Regions from separate parts of the Streptomyces sp. NPDC053513 genome, predicted to be linked through region 3. Evidence: riboswitches for the same ligand, from Rfam matches in the RefSeq annotation. Region 3 holds a riboswitch; each other region holds the start of a gene.
What was found. A riboswitch is a leader RNA that binds a small molecule or an ion and turns the genes downstream of it on or off. The one in region 3 is predicted to bind S-adenosylmethionine.
Positions count from the first base shown of each region.

Region 1: another riboswitch for S-adenosylmethionine. It lies ahead of thrC (threonine synthase); the one in region 3 lies ahead of ACIGW4_RS15615 (IclR family transcriptional regulator).
Region 2: another riboswitch for S-adenosylmethionine. It lies ahead of ACIGW4_RS30505 (aminotransferase class V-fold PLP-dependent enzyme); the one in region 3 lies ahead of ACIGW4_RS15615 (IclR family transcriptional regulator).

Region 1 covers NZ_JBITXP010000027.1:60,715-66,491, reverse strand. Annotated here, with positions in the region: gene groL (chaperonin GroEL) at 1-761, opposite strand, end outside; gene ACIGW4_RS31870 (cold-shock protein) at 1,095-1,298, opposite strand; gene ACIGW4_RS31865 (MoaD/ThiS family protein) at 1,728-2,003, opposite strand; gene thrC (threonine synthase) at 2,018-3,325, opposite strand; SAM riboswitch class I at 3,319-3,517, opposite strand; gene ACIGW4_RS31855 (glucosyl-3-phosphoglycerate synthase) at 3,667-4,608, shown strand; gene ACIGW4_RS31850 (trehalose-6-phosphate synthase) at 4,755-5,777, shown strand, end outside.
Region 2 covers NZ_JBITXP010000024.1:85,901-91,677, forward strand. Annotated here, with positions in the region: gene ACIGW4_RS30495 (rhomboid family intramembrane serine protease) at 149-883, shown strand; gene ACIGW4_RS30500 (Lrp/AsnC family transcriptional regulator) at 880-1,161, shown strand; gene ACIGW4_RS30505 (aminotransferase class V-fold PLP-dependent enzyme) at 1,233-2,624, opposite strand; SAM riboswitch class IV at 2,836-2,952, opposite strand; gene trpD (anthranilate phosphoribosyltransferase) at 3,040-4,104, opposite strand; gene ACIGW4_RS30515 (cytochrome bc complex cytochrome b subunit) at 4,233-5,777, opposite strand, start outside.
Region 3 covers NZ_JBITXP010000008.1:10,226-16,002, reverse strand. Annotated here, with positions in the region: gene ACIGW4_RS15640 (metal ABC transporter solute-binding protein, Zn/Mn family) at 1-144, opposite strand, end outside; gene ACIGW4_RS15635 (metal ABC transporter permease) at 93-971, opposite strand; gene ACIGW4_RS15630 (metal ABC transporter ATP-binding protein) at 968-1,603, opposite strand; gene ACIGW4_RS15625 (DJ-1/PfpI family protein) at 1,745-2,470, shown strand; gene ACIGW4_RS15620 (VOC family protein) at 2,640-3,008, shown strand; gene ACIGW4_RS15615 (IclR family transcriptional regulator) at 3,034-3,756, opposite strand; SAM riboswitch class I at 3,946-4,086, opposite strand; gene ACIGW4_RS15610 (NAD(P)/FAD-dependent oxidoreductase) at 4,235-5,266, opposite strand; gene ACIGW4_RS15605 (isoprenylcysteine carboxyl methyltransferase family protein) at 5,263-5,777, opposite strand, start outside.

The DNA of each region.
Region 1 (5,777 bases), on a different contig from region 3:
CCCTCGACGTCCTCGGCGATGATCAGCAGCGGCTTGCCCGACTGCATGACCTTCTCCAGGAGCGGGAGGAGGTCCTTCACGGAGGAGATCTTGGAGTTGACGATCAGGAGGTACGGGTCGTCGAGCGACGCCTCCATGCGCTCCATGTCGGTGGCGAAGTACGCCGAGATGTAGCCCTTGTCGAAGCGCATGCCCTCGGTGAGCTCCAGCTCCAGACCGAAGGTCTGGGACTCCTCGACGGTGATGACGCCTTCCTTGCCGACCTTGTCCATCGCCTCGGCGATGAGCTCGCCGATCTGGGTGTCGGCGGCGGAGATGGAGGCCGTGGAGGCGATCTGCTCCTTGGTCTCGACGTCCTTCGCCTGCTCGAGCAGGGCGCCGGAGACGGCCTCGACGGCCTTCTCGATGCCGCGCTTGAGGGCCATCGGGTTGGCGCCGGCGGCGACGTTGCGGAGGCCCTCGCGGACGAGCGCCTGAGCGAGGACGGTGGCGGTGGTCGTGCCGTCGCCGGCGACGTCGTCCGTCTTCTTGGCGACTTCCTTGACCAGCTCGGCGCCGATCTTCTCGTACGGGTCCTCGAGCTCGATCTCCTTGGCGATGGAGACACCATCGTTGGTGATCGTGGGGGCACCCCACTTCTTCTCGAGGACGACGTTGCGGCCCTTGGGGCCAAGGGTGACCTTGACGGCGTCAGCGAGCTGGTTCATGCCGCGCTCGAGACCGCGCCGGGCCTCCTCGTCGAACGCGATGATCTTGGCCATGTGAAGTGGTCCTCCCGGACATGGGGTGGATAACGCTCCAGGACCGCGCCGACGCCCGCGACGGACGGCCTGCGTGCCCGGTGGTTCCTTGCCCCACCCGGCCGCGGGCCTCGTCTGCCCGATCCACGTAGCACTCTCACCTTCCGAGTGCTAACGCCAATGATTAGCACTCGCCCTAGGAGAGTGCAAGCGACTCTCGAGTTTCGGGAGGTGGAACAGAGGTGGATCAGGGAGGTGGATCAAGGGGAGGCCCGGGAACGCGCGAGGGGTCCGCATCCCCTCAGGGATGCGGACCCCTCGACGGCGTTGCGTCGGTGGCCGATCGCGCCGCGCTCAGACGGCGAGCTTGACCATGTCCGCCTGCGGACCCTTCTGGCCCTGCGAGATCTCGAACTCGACCCGCTGGCCCTCTTCGAGACTGCGGTAGCCATCCATCTGGATCGCGCTGTAGTGGACGAAAACATCCGCACCACCGTCTACCGCGATGAAGCCGTAGCCCTTCTCCGCGTTGAACCACTTGACGGTGCCCTGAGCCATGCCTAACTCCCCTATTACTGGCCCTTGCGCGGGACCCGCACTTCGCGGACCCGGGTCAGACCTCTGCGCCGGAACGCGTCGACCGCGGCTGAATGTATCTGTCCAACTGCCCTCTGCAACAGGTCATTCGAGCGAGAATTCTGGGCGCGACGGAAAGGGGAATTGGGGAGAATCCCCTGGATCACGGGGCAAGTCGGGCCCGGCAAAGCACGCAGAAGGTACACAACGCGCACACACTTTGGCTGCTTCTTATCGGGCGGAGACGCATTCTCATATGCGCTCGGCATGAGCAGCGGAGGGGACTTCCCCAACTCTACCGCGCTCAACCATGCAGAATTGCCCCTTCCGCTTATCGCGCGGAAGGGGCAATTCGTACTGACTGGTAGGGCTCCGCCGGGGCTCAGCGACCGCCGGCACCGTGCTCGATGGTCAGCCTCCGGCGACGGCCGGGATGATCGAGACGCCCGCGCCGGCCGGGGTGGCCGTCTCCAGACCCTGCTCGAAGCGCACGTCGTCGTCGTTCACGTAGACGTTGACGAAGCGGCGCAGCTTGCCCTGGTCGTCCAGGACGCGGGCGGCGATGCCCGTGTGGTTCTTCTCCAGGTCGGCGATGACCTCGGCGAGGGTCGCGCCCTCGGCCTGGACCTCGGCCTGGCCGCCCGTGTAGGTGCGGAGGATGGTGGGGATGCGGACGTTCACGGCCATGTGTTCGTAACCTTTCAGAGCGCCAGGCCGGCGTCGCGGAACGCGTCCAGGCTCGGGCGGATGGTGGCGGTCGCCTGAGAGGTGTCGGCCACCGCGTCCAGGGTCTTGAGTCCGTCGCCGGTGTTGAGGACGACGGTGGTGAGGTCCGGGTCGATCAGACCCGCCTCGACGAGCTTCCGGGTGACGCCGACGGTGACGCCGCCCGCGGTCTCCGCGAAGATGCCCTCGGTCTGCGCGAGGAGCTTGATCGCGTCCACGACCTGCTCGTCGTTCACGTCCTCCACGGCGCCGCCGGTCCGGCGGGCGATGTCGAGGACGTAGGGGCCGTCGGCCGGGTTGCCGATGGCGAGGGACTTGGCGATGGTGTTCGGCTTCTGGGGCCGCACGACGTCGTGGCCGGCCTTGAAGGCGACGGAGACCGGGGAGCAGCCCTCGGCCTGGGCGCCGAAGATCTTGTACGGCTTGTCCTCGACGAGGCCCAGCTTGATGAGCTCCTGCAGACCCTTGTCGATCTTCGTGAGCTGGGAGCCGGAGGCGATCGGGATGACGAGCTGGTCGGGGATGACCCAGCCGAGCTGCTCGCAGATCTCGTACGCGAGCGTCTTGGAGCCCTCGCCGTAGTACGGGCGGAGGTTGACGTTCACGAAGCCCCAGCCCTCGCCGAGCGGGTCGCCGATGAGCTCCGAGCAGAAGCGGTTGACGTCGTCGTAGTTGCCCTCGATGGCGACGAGGTCACCGCCGTAGACACCGGCCATGACGACCTTGCCCTGCTCCAGGTCGTGCGGGATGAACACGCAGGAGCGGAAGCCGGCGCGGGCGGCGGCGGCGCCGACGGCGCCGGCCAGGTTGCCGGTGGAGGAGCAGGAGAGGGTGGTGAAGCCGAAGGCGCGGGCGGCTTCGAGGGCCTGGGCGACGACCCGGTCCTTGAAGGAGTGGGTCGGGTTGCCGGAGTCGTCCTTGACGAAGAGCTTGCCGGGCGCGACGCCGATCTCGCGGGCGAGGTTGTCGGCCTGGACGAGCTTGGTCCAGCCGGGGTTCAGGTTCGGCTTCTCGGCGACGTCGGCGGGGACGGGCAGCAGCGGGGCGTAGCGCCAGATGTTGGCGGGACCGGCCTCGATCTGCTTGCGCAGCGCCTCGGGGTCGCCGGTGGGAAGGTCGTACGCGACCTCAAGCGGTCCGAAACAGAGTTCGCAGGCGAAGATCGGACCGAGCGGGAAGTGCTCACCACATTCGCGACAGGAGAGCCCGGACGCGGGACCGAGGTCGACGGTGGTGGGGGTAGCGGTCTGTACAGCCATGGAGGCGAGGCCCTTTCTCCTCATCTTTCCCAATGGCGAATTTTTCGCCATGAGACGGATTTGGCACCTTCCCTAGCCGGGGACCTCGCGCATAAATGCTGTGCCCGTCAGGGCTCCACCTGGGGTGGTGGCCGGGAGACGGGTGGGCGAGACAAACCGACTGGAGGGTTGCCGGGGCTTCAACGGGCCGTTTCCCTCTGCCCCTCTGGATGAGCGGTATTCGATTGTGAAGCGCGGTGGACTTTCGTTCCTGCGCTCCGACGCGGTCGGCACCCCGACGTGCATCGGGGATCCGCGTTGTTCAAGACTGTAACCGAAGGCCCGGGCGCTTGGACCGGCCGTCCGAACCGCGAGATGGAGATCAGGTGCTGGAAGAGGTGGAGCGCTGGCTGGACCGGCGGTCCTGGTCCGTGACGGACCGGCCGCTGGAGCGGATCCTCGCCGCCAAGCGGAACACGAAGGTCAGCGTCGTCCTGCCGGCGCTGAACGAGGAGGCGACGGTGGGGGACATCGTCGCCGTGATCCGCCGCGAGCTGATGACGGAGACGGTGCCGCTCGTCGACGAGCTGGTGGTGATCGACTCGGGCTCCACGGACCGCACGGCGGAGGTGGCCGCGGCCGCCGGCGCGCGGGTGGTCGCGCGTGACGCGATACTCCCCCGGATACCGACCGTGCCCGGCAAGGGCGAGGTCCTGTGGCGGTCACTGATGGTGACGAGCGGGGACGTGGTGTGCTTCGTCGACGCGGACCTGCGGGACTTCTCGGCGGACTTCGTGACGGGGATCGTGGGCCCGCTGCTCACGGACCCGGACGTGGACTTCGTGAAGGCGATGTACGACCGCCCGTTCGGGGACACTCCAGGTCAGGGCGGCCGGGTCACGGAACTGGTGGCCCGCCCGCTCCTGAACCTGCACTGGCCGCGGCTGGCCGGCTTCGTGCAGCCGCTGGGCGGCGAGTACGCGGCGCGGCGCTCGCTGCTCGAACGCCTCCCCTTCCCGGTCGGTTACGGAGTGGAGCTGGGGCTGCTCGTGGACGCCCTGCACACGGTGGGCCTGGACGCGCTCGCGCAGGTGGACGTGGGGGTGCGCAAGCACCGGCACCAGGACGGGCAGGCGCTGGGCCGGATGGCGGCGGCGATCTACCGGACGGCGCAGCTGCGGCTCTCGCGGGGCCACCTGGTGCGCCCCTGGCTGACCCAGTTCGAGCGGGGCGAGGCGGGCTTCGAGCCGCGGACGTACGCGGTGGACACGGAGGAGCGCCCGCCGATGGCCGAGATCGCGGAGTACGCGCAGCGCCGCGTGGCGTGAGGCGGGACGCCGCACCCGCGACCGGTCTGCGGCACGGGCCCGCGACATCGATCCGCGGCATCGATCCGCGACGACGGAGCGTGGCCGGATCAGCCCGTCTCGTATACGTACGTTTGAGCGTTTACGGGACGGGCTAGGTTCGCCACATGGCTACTGTGCTCGTCGCATCCAACCGGGGCCCCGTCTCGTACGCGCTCGGCGAGGGCGGCTCGCTCGACGCCCGCAGGGGCGGCGGCGGCCTGGTCTCGGGCCTGAGCGCCATCGGCACCCAGGACAGTCTCTGGGTGTGCGCGGCGCTCGGCGAGGGCGACCGGGAGGCGGTCCGGCGGGGCGTGGCCGAGCCGGGCGTGCGGATGCTGGACATCGACCCGTCCGTCTACGCCGACGCGTACAACGGCATCGCGAACTCGGTGCTGTGGTTCCTCCACCACCACCTGTACGACATCCCGCGCGAGCCGGTCTTCGACGCGGAGTTCCGCCGCCGCTGGGAGTCGTACCGCGCCTACAACCGCGCCTTCGCCGAGGCACTGGCCGCGGAGGCCGCGAAGGGCGCGGCGGTCCTGGTCCAGGACTACCACCTGGCGCTCGTCCCGGGGCAGCTCCGCGCACTCCGCCCGGACCTCCGCATCGCCCACTTCACGCACACGCCCTGGGCCTCCCCCCAGTACCTCCGGATGCTCCCGACCGACATCCGCGAGGAGCTCCTGCGGGGGATGCTCGGCGCGGACCGGCTGGGCTTCCACACCCGGGCCTGGGCGTCGGCGTTCGAGGAGGGCGCGGGCGACCTCGGGCGCACGCTGGTGGCGGCCCATCCCCTGGGCGTCGACGGCGAGGAGCTGCGGGCGCTGGCGCACCGCCCGGAGGTGGACGAGCGCCTGGCGGAGCTCCGCGCGGAGGTCGGCGACCGCAGGACCATCGTCCGGGTGGACCGCACGGAACTCTCCAAGAACATCCTGCGCGGCCTGCTGGCCTACCGGGAGTTCCTCACCGCCCACCCGGAGTGGCGCGAGCGGGTGGTCCACCTGGCCTCGGCGTACCCCTCCCGCCAGGACCTGGAGTCGTACCGTACGTACACGGCGTCGGTGCGGGAACTGGCGGACGAGATCAACGCCGAGTTCGGCACGGCGGACTGGCAGCCGGTCCTGGTCTCGGTGAAGGACGACTTCACC
Region 2 (5,777 bases), on a different contig from region 3:
TCTTCCTGTTGCGTGGTACCAGGTACGGGAGCCGCGGTGCGCCGTCGAACTGCGGTCGGTGGTGCCCGTAACCCTACGGCCTCACGGGGAGGACGGGGCACGGCGAGGCACTCTGTCCACTTCGGCCCCGGTACGCCATGATCTGTCCATGATCGACTGGCGAGGCGGGGCCCTCAATGCCTGGCGGGGCCTCCGCGGCGGCCCCGTGGTGACGTACGGGCTGATCGCCGCCTGCTGCCTCCTCTTCGTGAGCAGCCCGGTCGCCGGACTCCATCCGGTGTACGGCACGGGCGACGCGCTCCTGGCCGCCCAGGGCGCCTACTTCCGCCGCTGGGGCGTGATCCCCGCCGAGCTGACGGGCGGCGCCCCGCGCGCCCTGCTCACCCCGCTGACCGCGCTCTTCGTCCACGGCAGCTGGCTCCACCTGCTGGGCAACATGCTCTTCCTGTACGTCTTCGGGGCGATGGCCGAGGAACGCATGGGCCCGGTCGGGTTCTGCCTCTTCTACCTGGGCACCGGCTACGTCGCCCTGTGCGGGTACGCGGTGGCGCACGCCGACAGCGAGCAGACCCTGGTCGGGGCCTCCGGGGCGATCTCGGCGGTGCTCGGCGCCTTCCTCTTCCTCTTCCCGCGCTCCCGCGTCACCAGTCTCTTCCCCTTCCTGTTCTTCCTGCCGCTGCGCTTCCCGGCCTGGATCGTGCTGATCTTCTGGTTCACGCTGCAGTGGCTGGCCGCGCGGGCGGCGGGCGCGGGGCCCGGCGTCGCCTATCTGGCCCATGTGGTGGGCTTCTCGGTCGGCTTCCTCTACGCCTGGGGGCGCTTCCGCGGTGGGGATAGAGTGAAAGCCCAAGCCGCGGCGACCGAGGGAGAAAGCCAGCCGTGATCACCGCGATCGTGCTCATCAAGACCAGCGTGGACCGCATCCCCGAGATCGCCGAGTCGATCGCCGCGCTCGACAGCGTCAGCGAGGTCTTCTCGGTCACCGGTACGTACGACCTGATCGCCATGGTCCGGGTGCCGCGCCACGACGACCTGGCGGACGTGATCCCCGGCCGCATCAGCAAGATCCCCGGCGTCGAGGCCACCGACACGCACGTCGCCTTCCGGACGTACTCCCAGCACGACCTGGAGGCGGCCTTCGCCATCGGCCTGGAGTCCTGACACCGCGCACCCGGCACGACGGAAGGGGGCCTCCCGATCGGGAGGCCCCCTTCACCCGTACGAGTGAGTGATCAGCCGCGGTCGGGGACGCAGCGGCCGTCCTCGGTGCGGTACTTCCACTGCGCGCCGTCCCGGACGAGCTCCTTCACCGCGCCGACGAACCGCTCCACGTGCTCGTCCGGCGTGCCGGCGCCGAAGCTCACCCGGATGGCGTTCAGGGACCGCTCCCCCGGGGCCGCCTCGGGCGCGCCGCACTCGCCCGGGTCCTGCGGGTCGCTGCCGAGCAGGGTGCGGACCAGCGGGTGGGCGCAGAAGAGGCCGTCGCGGACGCCGATGCCGTACTCGGCGGAGAGCGCGGCGGCGAAGTGGGAGCTGTTCCAGCCCTCCACGACGAAGGAGATGACGCCCACGCGGGGCGCGTCGTCGCCGAAGAGCGAGAGCACGCGCACCTCGGGCACCTCGGCCAGGCCCTCGCGGACCTTCGCGATCAGGTGCTGCTCGCGGGCGACGAGGGAGTCGAAGCCGGCCTCGGTGAGCGCCTTGCAGGCGGAGGCGATCGAGTAGACGCCGATGACGTTCGGCGAACCGGCTTCATGTCGGGCCGAGGTGGTGTGCCACTCCACGTCCACACCACCGTCGGCCCGACGGGCTACCTTGCGGGACGCTCCACCGCCCGCGAGGTAGGGCTCGGAATCCTGCAGCCAGTCGGCACGGCCGGCGAGGACGCCGGAGCCGAAGGGCGCGTACAGCTTGTGCCCGGAGAAGGCGACCCAGTCCACGTCCGACTCCCGTACGGAGACCGGGTGGTGGGGGGCGAGCTGGGCGGCGTCGAGCACGATCCGGGCGCCGTGCGCATGCGCGGCGGCGGCCAGTTCCCGCACCGGCCACAGCTCGCCGGTGACGTTGGAGGCGCCGGTGACGCAGACCAGGGCCGGGCCGTGGGGGTCGCGGTCGGCGAGGGCGCGCTCCAGGGTCCCGACGGCCTCGGCGGGGGTGCGCGGCGCGTTGAGGTAGGTGACGCGGGCGTCCCGCCACGGCAGCAGCGAGGCGTGGTGCTCGGTCTCGAAGACGAAGACCTGGCAGTCCGCCGGGAGGACCTGGGCGAGCAGGTTGAGGGAGTCGGTGGTGGAGCGGGTGAAGACGACCTGGTCGCCGGGGCGGCAGTCGAGGAACTCGGCGACGGTGGCGCGGCTGTTCTCGAAGAGGTCGGTGGAGAGCTGGGAGAGGTAACCGGCGCCGCGGTGGACGCTGCCGTAGTAGGGGGCGTACGCGGCGACGTCGTCCCAGACCCGCTGGAGGGCCGGCGCGCTGGCCGCGTAGTCGAGTGCCGCGTAGGTCACCTCGCCGCCGGTGACGAGCGGGACGGTCACGTCCCGGCCGAGGACCGGCAGCGGGGCGGCGCAGCAGGGGTCGGCGGACTCGGAGTCGGCGGTGACGGCGGCGGCGTTCGGGTATGCGGACATGGCGGTATCTCCCGGCGGGCGGTGCGGAATGGCTTCGGTGGATCCCGTACGCGGCCGGATGCGGCGGGGGGTACGGGTGAGGCCTCGGAGGACGCGGGGGTACGCGGAAGGGACCCTGTTCCGAGGGTGAAGAAGGGGCGGACTCGCCCTATCGCATTCGCTTGCTCACGGAAAAAGCTCCTCGACTGACCAGGACCCCTGGTGTTCGAGGGATCCGCGCTTGCCGTAGACCTCGCTGCCTACGGCCTGGTCATCACCCGGGGCACCCCGCCACGGAAGGAGGGTTGCCGGACAGCAAGCCGGGGCCAAAACGCTGTCACTCGTGACCTGTTCCCGAACTTATGCCAGACGATCACGACGCCGCAACCCCGTCCCGGCATCCGGGACGGGGCCGCAATGCGCCGTTCACACGCGCTCAGGCGTTGCTGGCGGCGATCCACCGCTCCAGGGACCGAAGGGCCGCGCCGGAGTCGATCGACTCGGCCGCCTTGGCGATGCCCGCGCCCAGCCGCTCCGCCAGGGTGCCCGTGCCGGGCTCCAGGGCGGTGAGCGCCGCCGCCGCGTTGAGCAGCACCGCGTCCCGTACCGGCCCGGTCTCCCCCGCGAGCAGCCGGCGGGCCACGTCGGCGTTGTACGAGGCGTCGGCGCCGCGCAGGGCCTCCAGGGGGACGAGCTCGATGCCGACGTCCCGCGGGTCGAAGCGCTCCTCGGTGACGCCGCCGTCCCGGACCACCCAGACCCGGGAGGTGGCGGTGGTGGTCAGCTCGTCCAGGCCGTCGTCGCCGCGGAAGACCAGGGCGGAGTTGCCGCGCTCGGCGAGGACGCCGGCGACGATCGGCGCCATGCGCGGGTCGGCGACCCCGACGGCCTGGGCCTTCACCTTGGCCGGGTTGGTCAGCGGACCCAGGACGTTGAAGGTGGTCCGGATGCCCAGCTGGCCGCGGGCCGCGGCGACGTGCCGCAGCGAGGGGTGGAACTTCACGGCGAAGCAGATGGTGATGCCGGCTTCCTCGGCGACCTCGGCGACCCGTTGCGGGGTGAGGTTCAGGTTGATGCCGAGCTTCTCCAGGACGTCGGAGGAGCCGGAGGCGGAGGAGGCGGCGCGGTTGCCGTGCTTGACGACCTTCGTGCCGGTGCCGGCGACGACGATCGAGGCCATCGTGGAGATGTTGACGGTCTTGGCTCCGTCGCCGCCGGTGCCGACGATGTCGACGGCGGGGCCGGGCACCTCGATCGTATTGGCGTGCGCGTACATGGTGCGGACGAGGCCGGTGATCTCCTGGACGGTCTCGCCCTTGGCCCGCAGCGCCACCATGAACCCGGCGATCTGCGCGTCGGTCGCCTCGCCGCTCATGATCAGGTCCATCGCCCAGGCGGTGTCGTCGGCGGAGAGGTCCTTGCCGTCGAGCAGACCGTTCAGCAGGACGGGCCAGGAGCGGCCCGCCGACGTGGGTCCTCCAGCGGGGGTCGCAGCGCTCATGGCAGCTCCTGTTGGTCACGTGACGGATACGGTCCCACCCTATCGACCCCCGGGGACGGCAAAGAGCCCCGTCCATCGAATGGACGGGGCTCCTGCCGTGGCGACCTTCAGGTCAGGTGTTCAGGCGATCAGTGGTGGCCGTGGCCGCTCTGGATCTCCTTGTACTCCTCGACCGTGGGCTTGGCGATCTGGCTGTCCTCGCCGTAGTAGCCCTTGTTGAGCTTGACCCGGAGCTTCTCCATGCGGCCGATCTTCCGCTCCACGCCGTTCTCGTCGACGGCCGGCGGAAGCTCCGCGGCCGCGTACTGCTCGTGCGCCGTGAGGCGGTGCAGCTCGCCCTGGCTGAGCGGCTCGTGGACCTCGACGAACTCACCGTGCGGCAGGCGCTTGATGATGCCCGACTCGCGGCCGTGCAGCACCTTGTCCTTGTCGCGGCGCTGGAGGCCGAGGCAGATCCGCTTGGTGGCGACGAACGCGATGACCGGGCCGAGGAAGAAGAAGATCCGGACGAACCAGGTGATCGAGTTCAGCGACAGGTGGAAGTGGGTCGCCCAGAGGTCGTTTCCACCACCCACGAGCATGATCATGTACGCGGTGATCCAGGCGACGCCGAAGGCGGTGCGCGTCGGAGCGTTGCGCGGGCGCTGCGCGATGTGGTGCTCGCGCTTGTCGCCGGTGATCCAGGACTCGATGAACGGGTAGACCGCGATGGCCGCGAGGACCAGCGGGAAGATCGCCAGCGGGATCATCACGCCGAGGACCAGCGTGTGGCCCCACAGGTTGATCTCCCAGCCCGGCATGACACGGATCAGACCCTCGGCGAAGCCCATGTACCAGTCGGGCTGGGCGCCGGTGGACACCTGGTCCGGGCGGTACGGGCCGATGGCCCAGATCGGGTTGATCGAGGCGATCGCCGCGATGACCGCGATGACGCCGAAGACCAGGAAGAAGAAGCCTCCGGCCTTCGCCATGTACACGGGCAGCAGCGGCATGCCGACGACGTTGTTGTTCGTCCGGCCGGGGCCGGCGAACTGCGTGTGCTTGTGGACGAACACCAGGATGAGGTGGGCGACCACGAGGCCCAGCATGATGCCGGGGAGCAGCAGCACGTGCGCCGAGTAGAACCGGGCGACGAAGTCGCCGCCGGGGAACTCGCCGCCGAACAGGAACATCGACAGGTACGTGCCGAGGACCGGCACGGACAGGATCGCGCCCTGCATGAAGCGGACACCGGTGCCGGAGAGCAGGTCGTCCGGGAGCGAGTAACCGGTGAAGCCGGTGAACATGCCCAGGAAGAACAGCAGGAAGCCGAACAGCCAGTTGATCTCACGCGGCTTGCGGAACGCGCCGGTGAAGAACACGCGCATCATGTGCACGAACATGCCGGCGAGGAAGATCAGCGCCGCCCAGTGGTGGATCTGCCGGATCAGCAGACCACCGCGCACCTCGAAGGAGATGTGCATGGTCGAGTTGAACGCCTCGGACATCAGCTGTCCCTGGAGCGGGACGTACGGTCCGACGTACTCCACCTCGTTCATCGACGGGTGGAAGAACATCGTCAGGTAGACGCCCGTCAGGATGATGATGAGGAAGCTGTAGAGGCAGACCTCGCCCAGCATGAAGGACCAGTGGTCCGGGAAGATCTTCCGCATGTTGGCCTTGGCCAGCGTGTA
Region 3 (5,777 bases):
GACCACCACCGGCTTGTGGCCGGCCCCCTTGTGGGCCTCCGGCCCCGGTGCCTCCTCGCTTCCGCATCCGGCGAGGAGCGGAAGGACCGTGGTCAGTGCGACGAGGGAAGCGACGCGGGCGTTACGGACGCGGGTGCGCGCCATGAGCTGTTTCTCCGTTCGGGGAAGAGGTGCGCGGCGAGGACGACGGCCCCCGCCGTGAGGACGAGGACCGGGCCGGGCGGCCAGTCCAGCCAGAGGGCCAGAAGGAAGCCGGTGAGGTTGACGGCGACGCCGATGCCGACCGCCCACAGGATGATCGACCACAGCGAGCGGCCCAGCCGTCGCGCGGCGAGCGCGGGCAGCAGGGTGAGCGCGTCGACGAGCAGGGCACCGGTCAGCTTGATCGCGCCTGCGACCGCGACGGCGACGAGCACGAGGAGCGCGGTGGTGAGGAAGCGGACCGGTACGCCCGAGCACTCGGCGAGTTCGCGGTCGTACAGGAGGAGGGCGACGTCCCGCCGCTTCCACCGGAACAGGGACGGGACGACCACGGCGAGGGCGCCGAGGACGACGAGGTCGGCGGTGCCGACCGAGAGGATCGAGCCCCAGAGGAGCGCGAACGCGCCCGAGGCGTTGACGCCGGAGACGGCGAGGACCAGGAGCGCGGCCGCGACGGCCAGGCTCATCAACAGGCCCATGGCGCCGGACAGCCCGTCGGGCGTACGGGCCAGCGGAGCGACCCCCGCCCCGGACAGGGCACAGGCCACCAGCGCGCACAGCATCGGATCGATCCCGGTCAGCAGGCCGATCGCGATGCCGAGGAGTGCCACGTGCATCATCGCGAACCGCACCGGCATGATGTCGAGCCCGACGATGACCACACCGATCACCGGCAGCCCGACGGCCGCCAGGAGCAGGGCGACGCCAGCCCGCCGGACCGGTACGAGCTGGAGCACGGTGCCGAGGTCGGCCGCCGCGAGCGTGCTCACCGGACCTCCCTGAGTCGCCCGGCAGCCATCTCCAGGACCCGGTCGCACTGCTCGGCGAGCGCCCGGTCATGGGTCACCACGACGAGCGTCACCGGCAGCGCGGTCAGCACGTCGGCTGCCTCCTCCTGCCCGGCGAAGTCGAGGGCGGCGGTCGGTTCGTCTGCCAGGAGCACCTGCGCGCCCGCCGCGACGCAGCCGAGGGCACGCGCCAGGTACATGCGCTGCAACTGCCCACCGGACAGCGTGTCCACGGGCCGCCCGACCAGCGCTCCGACTCCCAGCCGCTCGGCTGCCCCGGCCGCATCGGTCGGCGCGCCGCTGCTCGCCAGGAGCTCGTCCCCACGCAGCGGGAACCGGCCGGCGGCCGGCTTCTGCGGGATCCACGCACAGGACCGGCGCCGCCACGCCCACTCGGCCGCCGTACGGGCGGGCCGCCCGCCGACCTCGATGGTGCCGCTGACCTGCCGGTGCAGCCCGAGGACCGCACGCAGCAGCGTCGTCTTCCCGGATCCGTTCGTCCCCGTCAGCGCCACCCGCTCACCGGCGGCGATCTCCAGATCGACCTCGGCGACCGCCTCGGTACGGCCGTGCCGGCACGCGACCCCCCGCATCTGTATGTCCAGTCCGCCCATCCCGTGCCCTTCAGCGCCACCGTGCTCGTGCGGTGGAGGAGTCGGACGGAAGGGGTGCCGGGTTCCCGGAAACAGGCGGGAACCGTGGACCGCCGCCGCCCGACCCCTCTCATACCGCCACTCCAGGAACAGGAGCACCACATGAACCGCAGGGCATTACTCCGCGCCACCACCGCCCTCGGCGCCACGGGCGCGCTGGCTGCCACGGCGGCCTCGCCCGCGTCCGGGGCCACCCCCGACCCGAGCCGCCCCCTCCGCGTCCACGTCGCGATGTTCGACGGCGTCGAGGAGCTCGACTTCGCCGCTCCGTACGAGGTCCTCTCCGGCGCCGGGTTCTTCACCCCGCGCCCGATCGAGGTCCGGTACGTCTCCGCCACCGGCGCCCGCGCCGTGACCGCCGCCTACGGCACGGCCGTCCGGGGCATCCGTCCCTGGGCCCCCGAGGAGGCGGACCTGCTCGTCGTCCCGGGCGGCGGCTACGCACGCCGCGACAGCCCCGGGGTCTGGGCCGAGATCGATCGCGGCACCCTGCCCCGCGCGCTCGCGGCCGCCGTCCGGCCCGGGCTCACGGTCAGCGCCCTGTGCACCGGCGTCATGCTCCTCTCGGCCGCCGGACTCACCGAGGGCCGCCCGTGCACCACCCACCACAAGGCCAAACCCGACCTCGCACGGCAGGGCGGCCTGGTGAAGAACGCCCGCGTCGTCGACGACGGTGACCTCGTCACCGCCGGCGGCATCACCTCCGGCCTCGACCTCGCGCTCTGGCTGGTCCGCCGCGAACTGGGCGCGGACACGGCGACGAACCTGGAGGAGATGCTGGAGTACGAGGCCCGGGGCACCGTCTGGAGTGCACGCCCTGCCCGCTGAGGCAGGTCCGCCCGCTGAGGCAGGCCCGGCCGCGATCCGGTCGGTCGTGAGGCCGACCGGGGAGGGGGACCGCCGGGCAGAGGGACCGTCGGGCGGGGCGATTCCACCGATGAGTTCTCCGTCCCCGGCCGGTCCACCCCGTGACACGACCGTTCTCGACAGGAGTGCCATGTCCACCATCCAGCCCGTGATCCTCACCGCCGACCCGGACGCCCTGCTCGGCTTCTACACGAAACTGTTCGGCGCCGAGGAGACCTCCCGGGTGCCGGAGGAAGGCCCGGTCTTCTACCTCGGCCTGCGCATCGGCGACACCGACCTCGGCCTGGTGGCCCAGGAGGCCCCGGGGAACCGGGAGGCGCCGCGGATCCTGCTCAGCATCGACGTCGACGACGTCGACGAGACGCTCGGCCGGGTGGCGGCGCTGGGAGGCTCCGTCCGCGGCGGTGCCAACGACATGCCGTGGGGGCAGCGCGTCGCCCACGTCCAGGACCCCGACGGCAACCCGGTGAACCTCACCCAGTCGATCCCGGTCCGGTGACGCCGCAGCTCACCGCTCGTCACGGTCAGGCGTGGCGCATCGCGTCGGTGAGGCGGTCGGCCGCGTCGACGGCGGCCTTCGCGAGCCGGGCGCCGGGATGACGGGTGAGGCGCTGGATCGGGCCGGTCACCGTGATGGCGGCCACGACACGATGGGCCGGGTCGCGCACCGGCGCCGAGACGGAGGCCATCCCGGGTTCGCGCTCCCCGATCGACTGGGCCCAGCCCCGGCGCCGTACGCCGCTGAGGGCCGTGGCCGTGAAACGGGCCCCCTGCAGACCGTGGTGGTAGCGCTCGGGGTCCTCCCAGGCGAGCAGGACCTGGGCGGCGGAGCCCACCTTCATGGGGAGCGCGGAGCCGACGGGCACGATGTCGCGCAGGCCGGAGGCCCGTTCGGCGGCGGCGACGCAGACGCGCACCTCACCCTGGCGGCGGTAGAGCTGCGTGCTCTCGCCGGTGGCGTCCCGGAGCGAGGTGAGGACCGGGCCGGCCGCGACCAGCAGGCAGTCCTCGCCCGCGACAGCCGAGAGTTCGGAGAGGCGGGGGCCGAGGACGAAGCGTCCCTGCAGGTCCCTGCCGACCATGCGGTGGCGTTCGAGCGCGGTGGCGAGCCGGTGGGCCGTGGGCCGCGCCAGGCCGGTGGCGGCGACCAGCTCGGCCAGAGTGGCCGGGCCCGACGCCAGCGCGCCGAGGATCACCGCGGCCTTGTCGAGGACACCCACGCCACTGGAAATGTCGGATACGTTCACGAAAAGGGGTACTCCAGTCTCGTCCGCGCGTCCTGACGCGCGGAGACCTCGCCCGGGGGAGGGCAGGGGTGGTCAGCGGGAAAGGGCCGAAGCGGTCGGCCGATACGCCGCGGTGGCCACGAGACGGGTACGGGAGAAGCCCGGAGTGGACAGAGCCTGGGCGGAAGGCAGCACAGAGAGCACCGTGTCTCCTCATCTTTTCCCGCGCCACGTTGGCGCGGGCCGGAGTTGGCACTGATCCCGACGGCGCGGCGCGAACATGGAGCGCCGAGTCGACGGGGAGTTGCCGGGGCTTCGTAGGGCCGGTCCCTCCACCCCTCTGGATGATTCGCGAGGAACCATACAAGACTCCCGGGCCGACCCGCCAACGGCATTCCGGCCACGCGGCGGCCGGAGCGTGCCCTTCGCGGGATCCCCCCCGCCGCCGCTGCGAAGGCGGCGGCGACAACGACGGCGACGGCGGTGGTGACGGTGACGGTCAGGCGAGCAGGTTCACGGCGCTCTGGAACAGGCCCGGGAACCGGGCGGCCGTCGGCATGATCAGAGGAGCCAGCGGTGGCTGGTTCCGGACCCAGAGCAGGGACCTCGTCAGGAGGCGGTAGCTGCGGGACAAGCGGCACCAAGCGGGCTCGTACGCCTGCGGGTTGCCCTCGCGAAGGCAGCGTACGAGGGCGTCCGCCGCCGTCAGCGCGAGGGTGAGGCCCTCGCCGGTCAGCGCGTCGACGTACCCGGCGGCGTCGCCGACGAACAGCACGCGGCCGGCCACCCGGGAACGGGCCTGCTGGCGGAGCGGCCCGGCACCCCTGACAGATGTCCTGTCGGCGGTGCGCAGACGGGCGAGCAGGCGGGGGAAACGGCTCAGCTGGTCGTCGAAGGGCAGTTGGCGCGAGGTGAGGAGGGCGACGCCGACCTGCCGCGGCCCGAGCGGGGTGACGTACGCCTCGCAGTCGGCGGACCAGTGCACCTCGACCAGGTCGGTCCACGGCTCGACGGCGTAGTGGCGCCGCAGTCCGTACCGGGGCGCGTGCCGCCGGCCGGCGGCCGGCCGTACGGTCAGGCCGAGCGCGCGCCGGGTGGGTGAGTGCAGTCCGTCGGCCGCCACCAGATACCGGGCGTTGATCCCGTCGGCGGTCACGTGCGCCCCGGACTGGGTCACCCGGCGGACGCGGTGGGGGACGACCGGAACGCCGAGCCGGGCGGCCCGGGCTGCGAGTGCCTCGTGCAGCACGGTCCGGCGCACGCCGAGACCGGGCCCGGTGCGGAACCGGGCTTCGGCGCTCCGGTCGCCGGCGGCGTCGACGTAGCGGATGCCCCGAAGAAGCGGCCCGGGCACCTCCACGTCGAGGGCCCTCAGGGCGTGCACCGCCGAGGGCATCAGCCCCTCCCCGCAGGCCTTGTCGATCGGCGCCGGCCGCGGCTCGGCGACCACGACGTCGAAGCCCCGCCGCGCTCCGTGGATCGCGGTGGCCAGGCCCGCCGGGCCGCCGCCGACGACGAGGAGGTCGATCACGACGCGGCCCCGGGGGAGGAGAGGACGTGCGACGGCGCCAAGGCGGTGTTCTCGCAGCGGATGCGGACGGTGAGCAGGGCCGCGTTCAGGAGCGAGAAGCCCAGGGCGGTCAGCCAGGCGGTGTGCACCAGGGGCAGGGCCGCGCCCTCGACGACGACCGCGACGTAGTTGGGGTGCCGGAGGCGGCGGTAGGGACCGGCGGTGACGAGCGGGAGGCCGGGGACGATCAGCACCCGGGTGTGCCAGCGGGGCCCGAGCGTGCCGACGCACCACCACCGTAGGGCTTGGGCGGCCAGCGCGAGGGCCAGCGCGGGCCAGCCGAGCAGCGGCAGGAAGGGTCGGTCGGCGGCCCAGGGCTCGACGAGGCAGCCGAGGAGGAGCGCCGCGTGCAGGACGACCATGACCGGGTAGTGCCCGGCGCCGTACTCGCGGGCACCCCGGGCCCGGCTCCAGGCGCCGTTGCGTCGCGCCACGGCGAGTTCCACGAAGCGCTCGGCGACGACCAGCAGGA